4 regions of the Paenarthrobacter sp. NPDC089714 genome follow, and region 3 is predicted to be linked to each of the others. Evidence: riboswitches for the same ligand, from Rfam matches in the RefSeq annotation. Region 3 holds a riboswitch; each other region holds the start of a gene.
The links. Region 3 has a riboswitch for S-adenosylmethionine ahead of ACIPY3_RS05755 (homoserine O-acetyltransferase). Riboswitches for the same ligand answer to the same signal wherever they lie in the genome.
Positions count from the first base shown of each region.

Region 1 (3,201 bases), on a different contig from region 3:
AGGCCGTTCGCCAGGAGATGAACTCCGGCAGGCGCACCGGTGAGGAGCGAGCGGATGGTTCCGTCCGGCGTCGTCGGTTCCAGGAAGCCGAGCGAGGTGAGCCACGCGTCGTCGAAATAGGTGGAGAGGTAGTTCCTGCCCGAGTCGGGGATGACCGCAACGATGGTGTGGCTTTCATCCAAGGTGGCTGCAAGTTCCAGAGCCGCCGCCAAGGCTGTGCCTCCCGTGGCGCCAATGAGCAGCCCTTCCTCGAGTGCTGCACGGCGGGCGGTGAAGATGGCGTCGCGATCGCTGATGCTGAAGTACTTGTCCACCAAGGTGGTGTCGAACGCTTCAGGCCAGATGTCCTCCGCGGAGGCCGGGTGAAGGGGGTGACCGGCACCTTCGGTGTATTTGAGTGAGCCGTTGCCGCCACCGTAGCGGGAGTGCTCAGGGTCTGCCGCAATGACCTGGACCAGGCCGTCGCTGGCTTCCTTCAAGTAGCGGCCGGTGCCGCTGATGGTCCCTCCGGTTCCGACGCTCGCAACGAAATGCGTCACCGCACCCTCAGTGTCTTTCCATATTTCAGGTCCTGTGCCGGCAAAGTGCGCGTCGGGGTTGGCCGGGTTGTCGTACTGGAGTGCCAGCCAGGCACCCGGGGTTGAGGCTGCAAAGGCCGCCGCTCGGTTCGCCAGATGGTCCGGGTGTGAGCGCGGCACGAAGTCGGCCACCAGGTGCACTTCTGCCCCGAAAGCCCGGAGCAGCCGGACCTTTTCCGCTGCAGTGGCAGCGGGAGCGAAGATCACCGAACGGTAGCCCAGTTGTGCCGCCACCAGGCTCAGCCCGATCCCGGTATTACCGCTGGTTCCTTCAACCACCGTCCCGCCAGCCTTTAAGAGTCCGGCCTGTTCAGCTGCGCGGATCATGGACAGTGCAGCGCGGTCCTTGACGCTGCCACCAATGTTCTGGAACTCCAGCTTCGCGTAAATGCGTGGCCGGACGCCCGCGCCGAGCTTCTTCAAACGGAGCAGGGGAGTGCCACCGATGGCATCGAGGACTGATTCGTAGACGGTCATGCCGCCCACGCTAGGAGGCAGGAAAACCGCGCGCCAAAAAGCGTTGAGCAACACGTCAGGCGTCGCTACATGCGGCTCAACGCGACGCAACGCATCGTCACGCGGGGTACAGGCCGGAGTGGAAAATGACGAATTTGGCAGTCCGTTGACGCGGTGTTTCCCGCGTTGACGCCCCGCGTCAGGGCGTTTGTACATTCCTTGGAGGTGCTCCTAGATTCAGTTCCAGGTCAAGAGTCAGCGCGCCAAGGACCGGCTCGCGCTGCGGCAACCCTCAGGCATTAGGTGGCGGGGTGCTCCGGAAACAGACCTGGCCGCGTTTGCGGCAAGTGAATGTCGACCGGCCGCGCGGCGGCCTCTGAAAAGAGAGAACATGCCTACAAATTCTGTACCCGAATTCCGTTCACGCGTTGTTGGGCTGGAGCTCGACGGCGATGGAGCCCACCCGGCTGCGTGGCGAAAGGCGCTCCACGATCCGCAGGCGCTGTTGGGGGGCTTACGGATCCGTGAGACTGTCCAGGCCGCCGATATCGCGGGATTTCACCTTGCCACGTTCAAGGACACCCGGGCCGTGGATGCCGGCAGCACAGGAATCCCAACGCGTATCGACGCCATTCAGCGCGCCGCGTTCGCAGCGCCCCTCACGGGCTCCCTGGGCCTGGTTCCGGAAGCAGGAACGCTCTTCACTGAGCCATTCCACGTCGCAACCCAGCTCGCCAGCCTGGACTACTCCTCCCAGGGCAGGGCCGGTTGGTTGGTGAACGCCGCGAACCTGCTGGAGGAAGCCCGCTCCGTGGGCCGCACGCCGCTGGCAGAGAACGAGGTCGCGGCCGAGGCAGCCGATGTGGTCCAAGCCAGCCGCAGGCTCTGGGATTCCTGGGAAGATGACGCCGTGCTCCGGGACGTGTCCACGGGCCGCTACCTCGACCGGGACAAGATCCACTACGCCGACTTCGAAGGAGCGCGTTTCTCCGTGAAGGGACCGTCCATCATCCCCCGCCCCTTGCAGGGACAGTTGGTGGTATTTGCCCCCGCAGGTCTCATTCCGGCCGTCGAGGCAGACGTTGCCTTGGTATCCGCAGCGTCCGTTGAGGCCCTTCCGACGGCGGCCCACGCGGCAGCGGCGGCTGGTGCCCAGCGGACGCTCGTGGAGTTGGACGTCATCCTGGATGCCCGTGGACAGACGGCCGCCGAGCGCCTGGCCGAATTGGACTCCCACGAGGAATGGCAGGGCGGAGCCCGCTACGCCGGAAGCGCCGAAGGCCTGGTGGAAGTGCTCACCACACTGTTCGCAGCGGCAGACGGCGTTCGCCTCAAGCCTGCTGTCCTGGACATCGATCTTCCCGAACTGGCCTACAAGGTGCTCCCCGCGCTGCACAAGACCGGGTTGGTGACGCCACCCAAACCGGGCGCGACGCTGCGGGAAACGTTCCATCTTCCCCGCCCGGCCAACCGCTACGCCGCGGCCTGACCGACGCCCACGCATCACAGAAACCACAAGAGAGCTCACCCATGACCAAGCACCACCGCATCGCAGGCAACGGGCAGATCCAGTTCGGCGTCTTCTTCCAGGGCGTCAACCACACCACGGTCTGGAAGGACGCAGCCAGCGGCTCGCAGACCGATTTCGAATCCTTCCGCCGCGTGGCCCAGACCGCTGAACGCGGCCTGTTCACCGCGTTCTTCCTGGGCGAGGGCCTCCGCCTCCGCGAGCACCTCGGCAAGATCCACGACCTTGACGTCGCAGGGCGCCCGGACGCCCAGACCGCCCTCGCTGCCCTGGCAGCTGTCACCACCAACATCGGCCTGGTGGCTACCCAGAACACCACCTACAACGATCCCGCGGACCTCGCCCACCGGCTGGCCAGCCTGGACCTCCTGTCCGACGGCCGCGCCGCGTGGAACATCGTCACCACGGACAACGCATGGACCGGCGCCAACTTCCGGCGCGGCGGGTTCCTCAAGCACGAGGACCGCTATAACCGGGCCGAAGAGTTCGTCCAGACGGCCAAAGCGATCTGGGATTCCTGGGCCGACGGCGCAATCGCCGGGTCCCGGAACGACGCCCGCTGGCTCCGCGAAGGCAGCATCACTCCCGTGCACCGCAAGGATGCAAGCTTCGACGTCGAGATCACCGGCCGCCTCCCGC
Region 1 covers NZ_JBIVGX010000013.1:60,493-63,693, forward strand. The annotation lists gene ACIPY3_RS18770 (PLP-dependent cysteine synthase family protein) at 1-1,055, opposite strand, end outside; SAM riboswitch class IV at 1,281-1,390, shown strand; gene ACIPY3_RS18775 (LLM class flavin-dependent oxidoreductase) at 1,426-2,523, shown strand; gene ACIPY3_RS18780 (NtaA/DmoA family FMN-dependent monooxygenase) at 2,565-3,201, shown strand, end outside.
Region 1: it holds a riboswitch for S-adenosylmethionine, as region 3 does, so the genes downstream of both, ACIPY3_RS18775 (LLM class flavin-dependent oxidoreductase) here and ACIPY3_RS05755 (homoserine O-acetyltransferase) in region 3, are expected to answer to the same signal.

Region 2 (3,201 bases), on a different contig from region 3:
TGTCTGTGAGGCACACAACACACGTCCAACTCCGTTCGTCAGCACAGAGACTTCGACGCCCTGCAGGAGTATCGTCGAATACCCCAACCTCCGTGCATCAGCTCCAAGGAGCCACTCATGGACTCTTCGTTCATCAACATCGCCATTGTGGTGGTGTATTTGCTTGCCATGCTGGCGTTCGGCTGGTGGGGCAAGTCCCGCACCAAGAACAACAGCGACTTCCTGGTGGCCGGCCGCCGCCTGGGACCGTTCCTCTACACCGGCACCATGGCCGCGGTTGTCCTGGGTGGCGCATCCACCGTTGGCGGCGTTGGCCTGGGCTACAAGTTCGGCATCTCCGGCATGTGGCTGGTGGTGGCCATCGGCGCCGGCGTCCTCTTGCTGAGCCTGCTGTTCGCCGGCACCATCCAGCGCCTGAAGATCTACACGGTCTCGCAGATGCTGAGCCTCCGCTATGGAAGCAAGGCCACCCAGACCTCCGGCATCGTCATGCTGGCCTACACCCTCATGCTCTGCGCAACCTCCACCGGCGCCTACGCCACCATCTTCGTGGTCCTTTTCGACTGGGAACGCTGGCTGGCAATCGCCGTGGGCGGTGCGATCGTGCTGGTTTACTCCACCATCGGTGGCATGTGGTCCATCACCCTTGCTGACCAGGTCCAGTTCATCATCAAGACCGTGGGCATCTTCCTGCTGATGCTGCCGTTCGTCATGAACGCAGCCGGCGGCCTGGACGGCATCCGCCAGCGCGTTGATGCAAGCTTCTTCCAGATCGACGGCATCGGCCTGCAGACCATCATCACGTACTTCGTGGTGTACACGCTTGGCCTCCTGATCGGCCAGGACATCTGGCAGCGCGTCTTCACGGCAAAGACCCCCACGGTTGCACGCTGGGGCGGCGCAACCGCCGGCGTCTACTGCATCCTCTACGGTGTAGCCGGCGCCCTGATCGGCCTCGCCGCACGCGTGGCCTTGCCGGACATCGACGTGGCAAACCTCGGCAAGGACGTTGTCTACGCCGAGGTGGCAACGCACATCCTGCCCATCGGCATTGGCGGCCTGGTCATGGCAGCTGCCGTTGCCGCGATGATGTCCACCGCCTCCGGCGCACTCATTGCCGCGGCCACAGTGGCTCGCGCAGACGTTGTCCCGTTCGTCGCAAGCTGGTTCGGCAAGACCATCAACACCGACGACACGGAGAACCCCGAGCACGACGTCAAGGCGAACCGCTACTGGGTCCTGGGCCTCGGCGTCCTGGCGGTCCTGATCTCCATGGCGGCCCAGGACGTGGTCGTGGCCCTCACCATCGCATACGACATCCTGGTAGGCGGCCTCCTCGTCGCCATCCTCGGCGGCCTTGTATGGAAGCGCGGTACCGGCATCGCGGCAGCCTGGTCCATGGCCGTGGGCTCGGTCCTCACCCTGGTCCTGCTGATCCTCTTCGCAACGGGTGTGATCGAGAGCGCCGACGGCGTCTACGCGAACGATCCCATCTACTGGGGCCTCGGCGCTTCGTTCGTGACGTTCGTGGTGATCTCTCTGCTCACTCCGCCCACCGATGCCGCCGTCCGCGCGGCGTGGGACAAGCGGGTTGCTGGAGCCATCTCGGATGAGCTCCCGCTGGACGCCCACCCGGTCACCAGCCACAAGGCCTGACAGGCTCGATTCACTGCGGTAAACCAAGCAATTCACGACGGCGGCGCCACCCTTCGCGGGGTGGCGTCGCCGTTTGCGTCGTCCCCGGCATCCACAAGCACACCCACCCCCATTGCGGGGAGGCATTAGGATAGGACGCAGCTTCAAGAGATGTGGCGCCAAGCTCCGACTGGCCGCACACCAACCCCATGTTCACGGGTGGTTCGGATGAGGAAGCGGCCCGCCCCGGACCAGAGACAACCGAGCGGGCAAGAGCACTCCCACCAAGGAGCAGTCCTTGCCGTACCAGGCTGAAACCAGCACGATCCAAGATCCCGCACACCGAGCAGGCGCATCCCAAGCGGCTTTGATCAACGCCAGCCCCATCGAAAGCGCCGCCCCCGCAGTCCGGGTGATTCCCGTCGTCGATCTCGTCCACGGCACGGTGATCATTGCAGCGCGCGGCCGCGCCGAACGCTTTCACCACCCCGAGCCCCGGCTGCTGGCCGCGGCGTTGGCACGGTCCGTCCGCGCCGCGCGTTGGTGTTCCGCGTCGCAGACGCTGACGGTGACCGTTGCCGCCGTCGGACGTGCCGCCGGGCGCGAGCGGCTCTTCAACCTGGTGCCGGCCGCCTAGGAGTCGTCGCCGTCGCCGCGGAATTCTTCCTCTGCCTCATCGAGCGGCACAATGCGCTCGTCGTCGTCCGCCACCTCGCCTTCCTCTGCCCAGGCCTCGTCCACTTCCTGGTCCTCGTTGTAGTCGTAGGCCGGATCCGATTCGATGGTTGCCCGTTCCGGGTGGTGGGGATGTGATTCGGTGCTCATGCTGCAACCTCCGTCCGACGGGCCGCACCAGGCGGTCCACTGACCGATGTGCGGGGAGTGCCCCGCCCCTGTCTATCCATCTGAGCACCGCCTCAAGGAGGGGTCAAGGGAGGGTTGCCGACGGCCGCAGCGCCGCTGCAGCAGGGTACGGAATTAAGGCATGCCGAACATTCCCGCTAAGGAATACCAGCCAAAAATCCCCGGAAATAAGCGGTACAGTGGGCGGTGCAAAGGGGCCGTAACCGTCCCATCAAGCCCAGGAGAAACAGTGCAACAGCACCAGGAATCCCACGGTCCGTCGAGCCCCGCTCCGGCCCCCCACCCCGCAGACGAAGCCCCGCGAACACCCACGCAGTCGGATATCCGGCGCTGGCGGCAGTACCTGGCAGACGAACGGGCCGAGGCCGCCGTCTACCGCGAACTCGCCCAACGCCGTGACGGCGAGGAACGCCAGATCCTCCTGGCCCTGGCAGAGGCGGAAGGCCGGCACGAAGCCCACTGGCTCAAGCTGCTCGGGGAACACGCCGGCATGCCCAAGGCGGCGTCCGCACGCAGCCGGCTCCTCGGTTTCCTGGCGCGGCACTTCGGATCCGTCTTCGTCCTCGCGTTGGCCCAACGTGCTGAGGGGCGCTCCCCCTATGGCACCGACCCGTACGCCACCCCCGCCATGGTGGCCGACGAGCAAATCCATGAGGAAGTTGTCCGCGGCCTCGCAACCCGCGGCCGCAACAGGTTGTCCGG
Region 2 covers NZ_JBIVGX010000005.1:209,951-213,151, reverse strand. The annotation lists gene ACIPY3_RS11820 (sodium:solute symporter) at 118-1,656, shown strand; SAM riboswitch class IV at 1,798-1,917, shown strand; gene ACIPY3_RS11815 (hypothetical protein) at 1,934-2,272, shown strand; gene ACIPY3_RS11810 (hypothetical protein) at 2,269-2,460, opposite strand; gene ACIPY3_RS11805 (VIT1/CCC1 transporter family protein) at 2,729-3,201, shown strand, end outside.
Region 2: it holds a riboswitch for S-adenosylmethionine, as region 3 does, so the genes downstream of both, ACIPY3_RS11815 (hypothetical protein) here and ACIPY3_RS05755 (homoserine O-acetyltransferase) in region 3, are expected to answer to the same signal.

Region 3 (3,201 bases):
CAAGGGACTCGGCTTCGTGTACCACCTCATGCATGCGGAAATCAGCCGGATCCTGGTCAGCGGCAGTCCCATCCGCTCGGCCGGGGGTGCCCTCAAGCAGACGTACGCGCTGTTCGGGGAACGGGTACCCGAGCCTGGACCTGACGCTTTGGACGCCGATGAACGGGACCAGGCATTGGGCCAGTTGGCCCTGCGGTACTTCACCAGCCGCGGACCGGCCACGGTCAAGGATTGCTCGGCGTGGTCCGGCCTGACCATGAAGGACGTGAAGCGTGGGCTCGAGGTAGCCGCCGACGTTGCCCCTGGGGCCTTGGCCTCGCTCCCGCTCGACGGGCTGGACTTCCATCTGGCAGCGGATGATGTTGCCGGGTTGGAGCGGACCGGGGCCGCCCGGGAGGTCGGCTCAGATCCGGACGCCGCACTCCCCCGCGTGGACCTCATCCAGTGCTACGACGAGTACGTCATGGGCTACTCGCAGTCCCGGCACTATCTCGGCGGGGTGGCACCCTACTTCCCGGAAAACGGCGGCCCCATGCACGTAGTCCTGCTGGATGGCAGGCTGGCCGGCTGGTGGCGCCACGGATTCGCCGGTGGCACCTGTGAACTCGATGTCCGCCTGAACCAGCCCGCCACGCCCGCCGTCCAGCGGGCCCTGGAAGCCGAAGTGGACCGTTATGGCCGGTTCCTGGGCATGGAAGCCAGGCTGGCCTGACGGCAATGCCCGTTGGACAGCCTGCCCGGTACCCCGCTCAGGCGAAGAAGGACTCCCGCAACTGCGCCGAGAGTTGCCCGATCTCCGTGAGGAAGCCGTCGTGGCCGATGGGAGCCTCGATCACATGCACCGGAACGTCACCCGGCAACGCGTCGGCGAGTTCCTTGGACTGGGCCGGAAAATAAAGCCGGTCCGTATCCACGGCGGCAATAAAGAACTCGGCAGTCGTGCGGCCCAGGGCCTCCTGCAAAGTACCCCGTCCTCGCGTGACGTCGTGGCTCATCAGGGCCTCGGTGATGGCGATGTAACTGTTGGCGTCAAAGCGCCGCACCAGCTTGGTGCCTTGGTGGTCGAGGTAGCTTTCCACCTGGTACCGGCCGCGCTTCCCCAGGATGGCTGCGGCGAGCGGGGTTTCCTGGTGCTGCGGTTCGCGGCCGAAACGGACATCCAATTCCAAGGCGGATCGGTAGGTGATGTGGGCGATCCTTCGGGCCAGGGCGAGGCCGGCCTCCGGCGCGGCACCCTGGTAGTAGTCGCCGTCGTTGAAGTTGGGGTCCTGGCGGATGGCGAGCGTCTGCGACTGGGCGAAGGCGATTTGTTCTGCGGTGCTGTAGGCACCCACGGACACCACCGCACAGCGCTTGACCCGCTCCGGGAAAGTCACAGCCCATTCGAGCGCACGGGCACCTCCCATGGAACCGCCCAGTACGGAGTGCCAAGCGGGGATTCCCAAGGCATCGGCCAGGCGGGACTCAGCCTCGGTGGTGTCCCGGAGGGTGACCAGCGGGAACCGGGAACCCCACGGTTTTCCGTCCGGAGCCGCTGACGACGGCCCGGTGCTGCCGTTACAACCACCCACGATGTTGATCGAAATAACGAAGAACCTGTCGGTATCGATCGTGGCACCTGGCCCTACCAGTTGCTCCCACCATCCGTCTTCGTCGGTGGCGCCGCGGGCGACGTGGGTACTACCGGTCAGGGCATGCTCCACCAGCACGGCGTTTGAGGCATCGGCGTTCAGCTGGCCCCATGTTTCGTAGGCCAACACCACATCGGGAAGGAAGCCGCCGGCTTCGAGTTCCAGCGGGCCCACGTGGGCGTACTTGAGGGTTCCGTCTGCTTCCTCGGACGTGGGAAGGGCTGTAGCAGTAATGGTCATTCCTTTGACACCTAACCTCGCGCTTGCCCACCGCCTTTCATGCGGCAGGCCAGGTCCTCACCCGGGGCACCCCACCGCGGAGGAGGGTTGCCGGCCAGCAAGCCGGGGCTGTCACTGGCACTCATGACCTAATACGTAAGAGTCTAGGAAGAACACAGCCGTTCTGGCGAAGAATGTGACAGCTGTGTGACGGTTTGGAGCATCTTCGTTCATGAACGAGCACCCGGCAGCGCCGCCCGGCGAATAATCGTCGGCCGGGTGGCGCCACCGTACTTCACGGCAGAACCGGCGTCAGGCGCCCTTGGCCGCGCGGAATCCCGCCTCAAGGTCGGCGATGATGTCATCTACGTGCTCAATGCCCACCGCGAGACGGACCAGTCCCGGAGTAACGCCGGCTACAGCCTGCTGCTCCACGGTCAACTGACTGTGGGTGGTGGAGGCCGGGTGGATCACCAGGGACCGGACATCGCCGATGTTGGCCACGTGCGAGTGCAGCTCCAAGGCGTCAACGAATCGCTTGCCCGCTTCCACGCCGCCCTTGATGGTGAACGCGACAACGGCACCGGTACCGCGGGGGCCGTACTTGCGCCCACGCTCAAACCAGGGGCTGGACGGCAGCCCCGCGAAGGCGACGGATTCGACGTCGTCATGGGCTTCCAGCCATTCGGCCACTGTGGTGGCGTTCGCGACGTGACGCTCCACGCGCAGGCTCAGGGTTTCCAGGCCTTGGGCGATGAGGAACGCGTTGAACGGAGAAACCGCGGAGCCAAGGTCGCGCAGCAACTGGACGCGGGCCTTGAGGATGTAGGAAAGGTTGGCCCCGAGCGCGCCGTCCTTGCCGAGGTCGCGGGCATAGACCAGGCCGTTGTAGCTGGGATCCGGGGTGTTGAAATTTGGGAAGCGCTCCGGGTCCTTGCCGAAGTCGAAGTTTCCGGAGTCCACAATGACGCCGGCAATCGCCGCACCGTGGCCACCCAGGTATTTGGTGGCCGAGTGGACCACGATGTCGGCGCCCCATTCGATGGGACGGATCAGGTACGGGGTGGACAGCGTGTTGTCCACGATCAGGGGGACGCCCGCTTCGTGGGCAACCTTGGCAATGCCCTCAATGTCCAGGACGTCCTGGCGCGGGTTGGAGACAACCTCGCCGAAGAACAGCTTGGTGTTCGGCTGCACGGCGTTGCGCCACTGCTCGAGGTTGTCCGGGTCCTCGACGAAGGTCACGGAGATCCCGAACTTCTTCAGGGTGTGGGCCAGCAGGTTGTAGGTTCCGCCGTAGAGGCTGGGGCTGGCCACCACGTGGTCGCCCGCTTCGGCGACGTTGAGGATC
Region 3 covers NZ_JBIVGX010000002.1:293,624-296,824, reverse strand. The annotation lists gene ACIPY3_RS05760 (winged helix DNA-binding domain-containing protein) at 1-712, shown strand, start outside; gene ACIPY3_RS05755 (homoserine O-acetyltransferase) at 750-1,871, opposite strand; SAM riboswitch class IV at 1,886-2,000, opposite strand; gene ACIPY3_RS05750 (bifunctional o-acetylhomoserine/o-acetylserine sulfhydrylase) at 2,163-3,201, opposite strand, start outside.

Region 4 (3,201 bases), on a different contig from region 3:
CGGACGGCGAGAGCTCGAACGTGAGCACGGTTCCGCCGGCCTTCATCTGCTTGGTGGCGAGCTCGTACTGCGGGTGCGACTTCAGGAGCGGGTACTTGACCCAGCTGATGGCCGGCTGCTGCTCGAGCCACTCGGCGATCTTCAGCGCGGAAGCCGAGCTGTGGTTCACGCGCAGCCCGATGGTTTCGAGGCCCTTGGTGAGCACCCACGCGTTGAACGAGGAAAGGGAGGGGCCGGTGTGGCGCATGAGTTGCTTGACCGGGCCATCGATGAATTCCTTGGTGCCCAGGATCGCCCCGCCCATGACGCGCCCTTGACCGTCAATGTGCTTGGTGCCGGAGTAGACAATCACGTCCGCGCCCAGGTCGCCACAGCGCTGCAGCAGGGGAGTGGCAAAGACATTGTCGACGACGACTGTCGCCCCCGCGGCGTGGGCCAGTTCGCTGACGGCCTGGATGTCCACGATTTCCTGCATCGGGTTGGACGGGGACTCGAAGAAGACGGCTGTGGTCGGCTCGGACAGGGCAGCACGCCACTGGTCCAGGTCCGGCCCGTCAACGAAAACGGTCTCCACGCCCCAGCGCGGCAGGATCTCATTGAGGATCACAAAGCAGGAGCCGAACAGTGAGCGGGCGGCAACCACACGGTCACCGGCACCCAGCAAGGCACCCAAGGCAGTGAAGACCGCGGACATGCCGGACGCCGTCGCGAAGCATGCCTCGGTTCCTTCCAGCAGTCTCAGGCGTTCCTGGAAGGTGGCCACAGTCGGGTTGCCGTAGCGGGAGTAGACGAAGCGCTCGTCTTCGCCCGTGAAGGCGCGTTCCGCGGCGGCAGCGGATTCGTAGACGAACCCGGAGTTCAGGAAAACCGGCTCTGCGGTTTCCTGGAAGTTGGTACGGTCAAGGCCACCGCGGACGGCCTGGGTGTCAGGGCTCCAGCCGGCGGCGTCAGGATTGAAAGTCACTTTTAGTCGTTCCCCAGGTTGGTCGGCAGGCCACGGTTCTTCCAGCCGTTGACGGTGCGTTCGCCATAACGGTCGGGTTCGCCCTCAAAGCCTTCAAGGACGTTGTAGGCCGTGAAGCCGGCCTGAGTAGCGGCGATGGCGGCAGCGATGGAGCGCTGGCCGGAACGGCAGATGAAAACGAGCTCCACGCCGTCGCCCTCGGGGGCCTGCTGTTGCAGGTCCTCCAGGAAGCGGGAGTTCGGGATGCCGCCGGCGAGGTTCCACTGGATGAACAGGGGATCGTTCTCCGTGGCCTTGGTGTCCGGAATACCGATGTGGGCCCATTCGCCCTCGGTGCGCACGTCCACCAGGATGGCGCCGTCTTCAAGTTTTGCCCACGCGTCCTGCGGGGTCAGGTCACCTGCGTAGCTCATGCGTGGCCCTCGAATGCTTCCTCGTAGTTGTCCAACTCGTCCACGGCGCTCGCAACAGCTGCGTCCGAACTGGCTACCGCAGCGGGCAGGATCACGGCCTGCGCCACGATGACGGTTTCGCCGTTGAACGTGGCCGCCGGGCTGCCGTGCAGCACGTAGCCCTCGGCCAAAGCAGCGGAGATCCGTTCGCAGAAGTCACGGGTATCAGGACCCGTGATCAGGCGGTAGGAGAGTTTTTCTTCAGTGGGTTCAGGCATTCGTGGTGCTCCTCAGTCACGCTTGCAGTTCGAAGTTCGAAGACGCCGAGTAGTCACCTGAGGCACCCCGCCGCGGGAGAGGGTTGCCGACCAGCAAGTCAGGGCTTAACGCTGGTGCTCATTACTCAAGAAAAACGTAACATCCGCGGCCGGGAAGCCGCATTTGGCGACTGCACCGCCGTCGTCATGTTGCGTAACCGGTGCCTCCCCGGGGCGGGCCGAACGGGGTCCAAATGTGACGCCGCGGGAGCATAATTGACGCAGTACGACCCCCTGTAACTTCGCATGAAATCAGGTCGCGGTGAACGGACACAGCAGTTCTACACTCAAGCCCATGCTTCATTTTGGATGGTTCGTGGGCCACGGATTCGGAGTCCAAGGCTGGGGGACGCCCGGCTACGGACTGGGTTACGACTGGAAGAAACCCGCGCTGTACCAGGAGGCCGTCAGGGCCTTCGAGCGATCCGGGCTGGACCTGTTCATCATCGAGGATTCCCTCACCGTTCCGGATACTTACGGCGGCACCGCCGAGGTGTCCTTGGCCCACGCATCCTTCGCGCCCAAACACGACCCCCTGGCCCTGGTTCCGTACCTGCTCTCGGCCACGCAGCACCTGGGGATTGTTCCGACCGTCAGCGCCTCCTTCTACCCGCCCTTCACCGCGGCGCGGCTCCTCGCCACGCTCCAGCACTTCTCCGAGGGGCAGCTCGGGTGGAACGTCGTCACTTCGGGCAGCGACCTCGCCGCCCAGAACTATGGCCTGGACCAACAGATCGAGCACGACCTGCGGTATGAGAAGGCTGAGGAGTTCGTCGACGTCGTCAGGCGGCTGTGGCGCAGTTGGGAACCTGGCGCTGTGCTTGAGGACGTGGAGGCCGGCAGGTTCGCGGACCACACCAAGGTTCACCCGATCAACCACCAGGGCGACTTCTTCAAGGTTCGTGGACCCCTCAATACGGCCCCGCTACCGGAGGAACCTGTGCTGGTACAGGCCGGGGCCTCGCCCCGCGGCAAGGCGTTCGCGGGCGGAAATGCGGACGTGGCGATCGCTTTGGCGCGCGGTGTGGACGGCATGAAGGCCTACCGCGATTCCATCCGCGAGGAGGCGTCGAAGGCGGGCAGGAACCCCGACGACGTCAAGGTCCTTTTCGTCCTCAAGCCCACCGTGGTGGGGTCCACTGCAGAGGCGGAGGAACTGAGGGCGCAGCGCCGGGAGCTCACACAACGGGATATCGACAGCCAACTCAACTCGATCTCCTACCTCTCGGTGATCGACTTCAAGAAGTTCGACCTCGACGAGCCCCTCCCCACCCTGAGCACCAACAGCAACCAGGGAACACTGGAACACTTCTCCAGGGCAGCCCCTCCAGGGTCCACGTTGCGCCAGATCCTGCAGGCCCGCAGCGGGGGAGCCGGAGACTCGATCATCGGCACCACGGAAGAGATTGCTGATTACCTCGAGGAGACCGGCGCGGCTGTCGGCGGGGACGGTTTCCTGTTCTCCGGCTTCGTCGATCCCGTGACGGTCCACGGCGTGTTGGACAAACTGACTCCCGAACTCCGGAGG
Region 4 covers NZ_JBIVGX010000017.1:40,547-43,747, reverse strand. The annotation lists gene ACIPY3_RS20730 (O-succinylhomoserine sulfhydrylase) at 1-964, opposite strand, end outside; gene ACIPY3_RS20725 (rhodanese-like domain-containing protein) at 967-1,377, opposite strand; gene ACIPY3_RS20720 (DUF1737 domain-containing protein) at 1,374-1,634, opposite strand; SAM riboswitch class IV at 1,648-1,760, opposite strand; gene ACIPY3_RS20715 (NtaA/DmoA family FMN-dependent monooxygenase) at 1,936-3,201, shown strand, end outside.
Region 4: it holds a riboswitch for S-adenosylmethionine, as region 3 does, so the genes downstream of both, ACIPY3_RS20720 (DUF1737 domain-containing protein) here and ACIPY3_RS05755 (homoserine O-acetyltransferase) in region 3, are expected to answer to the same signal.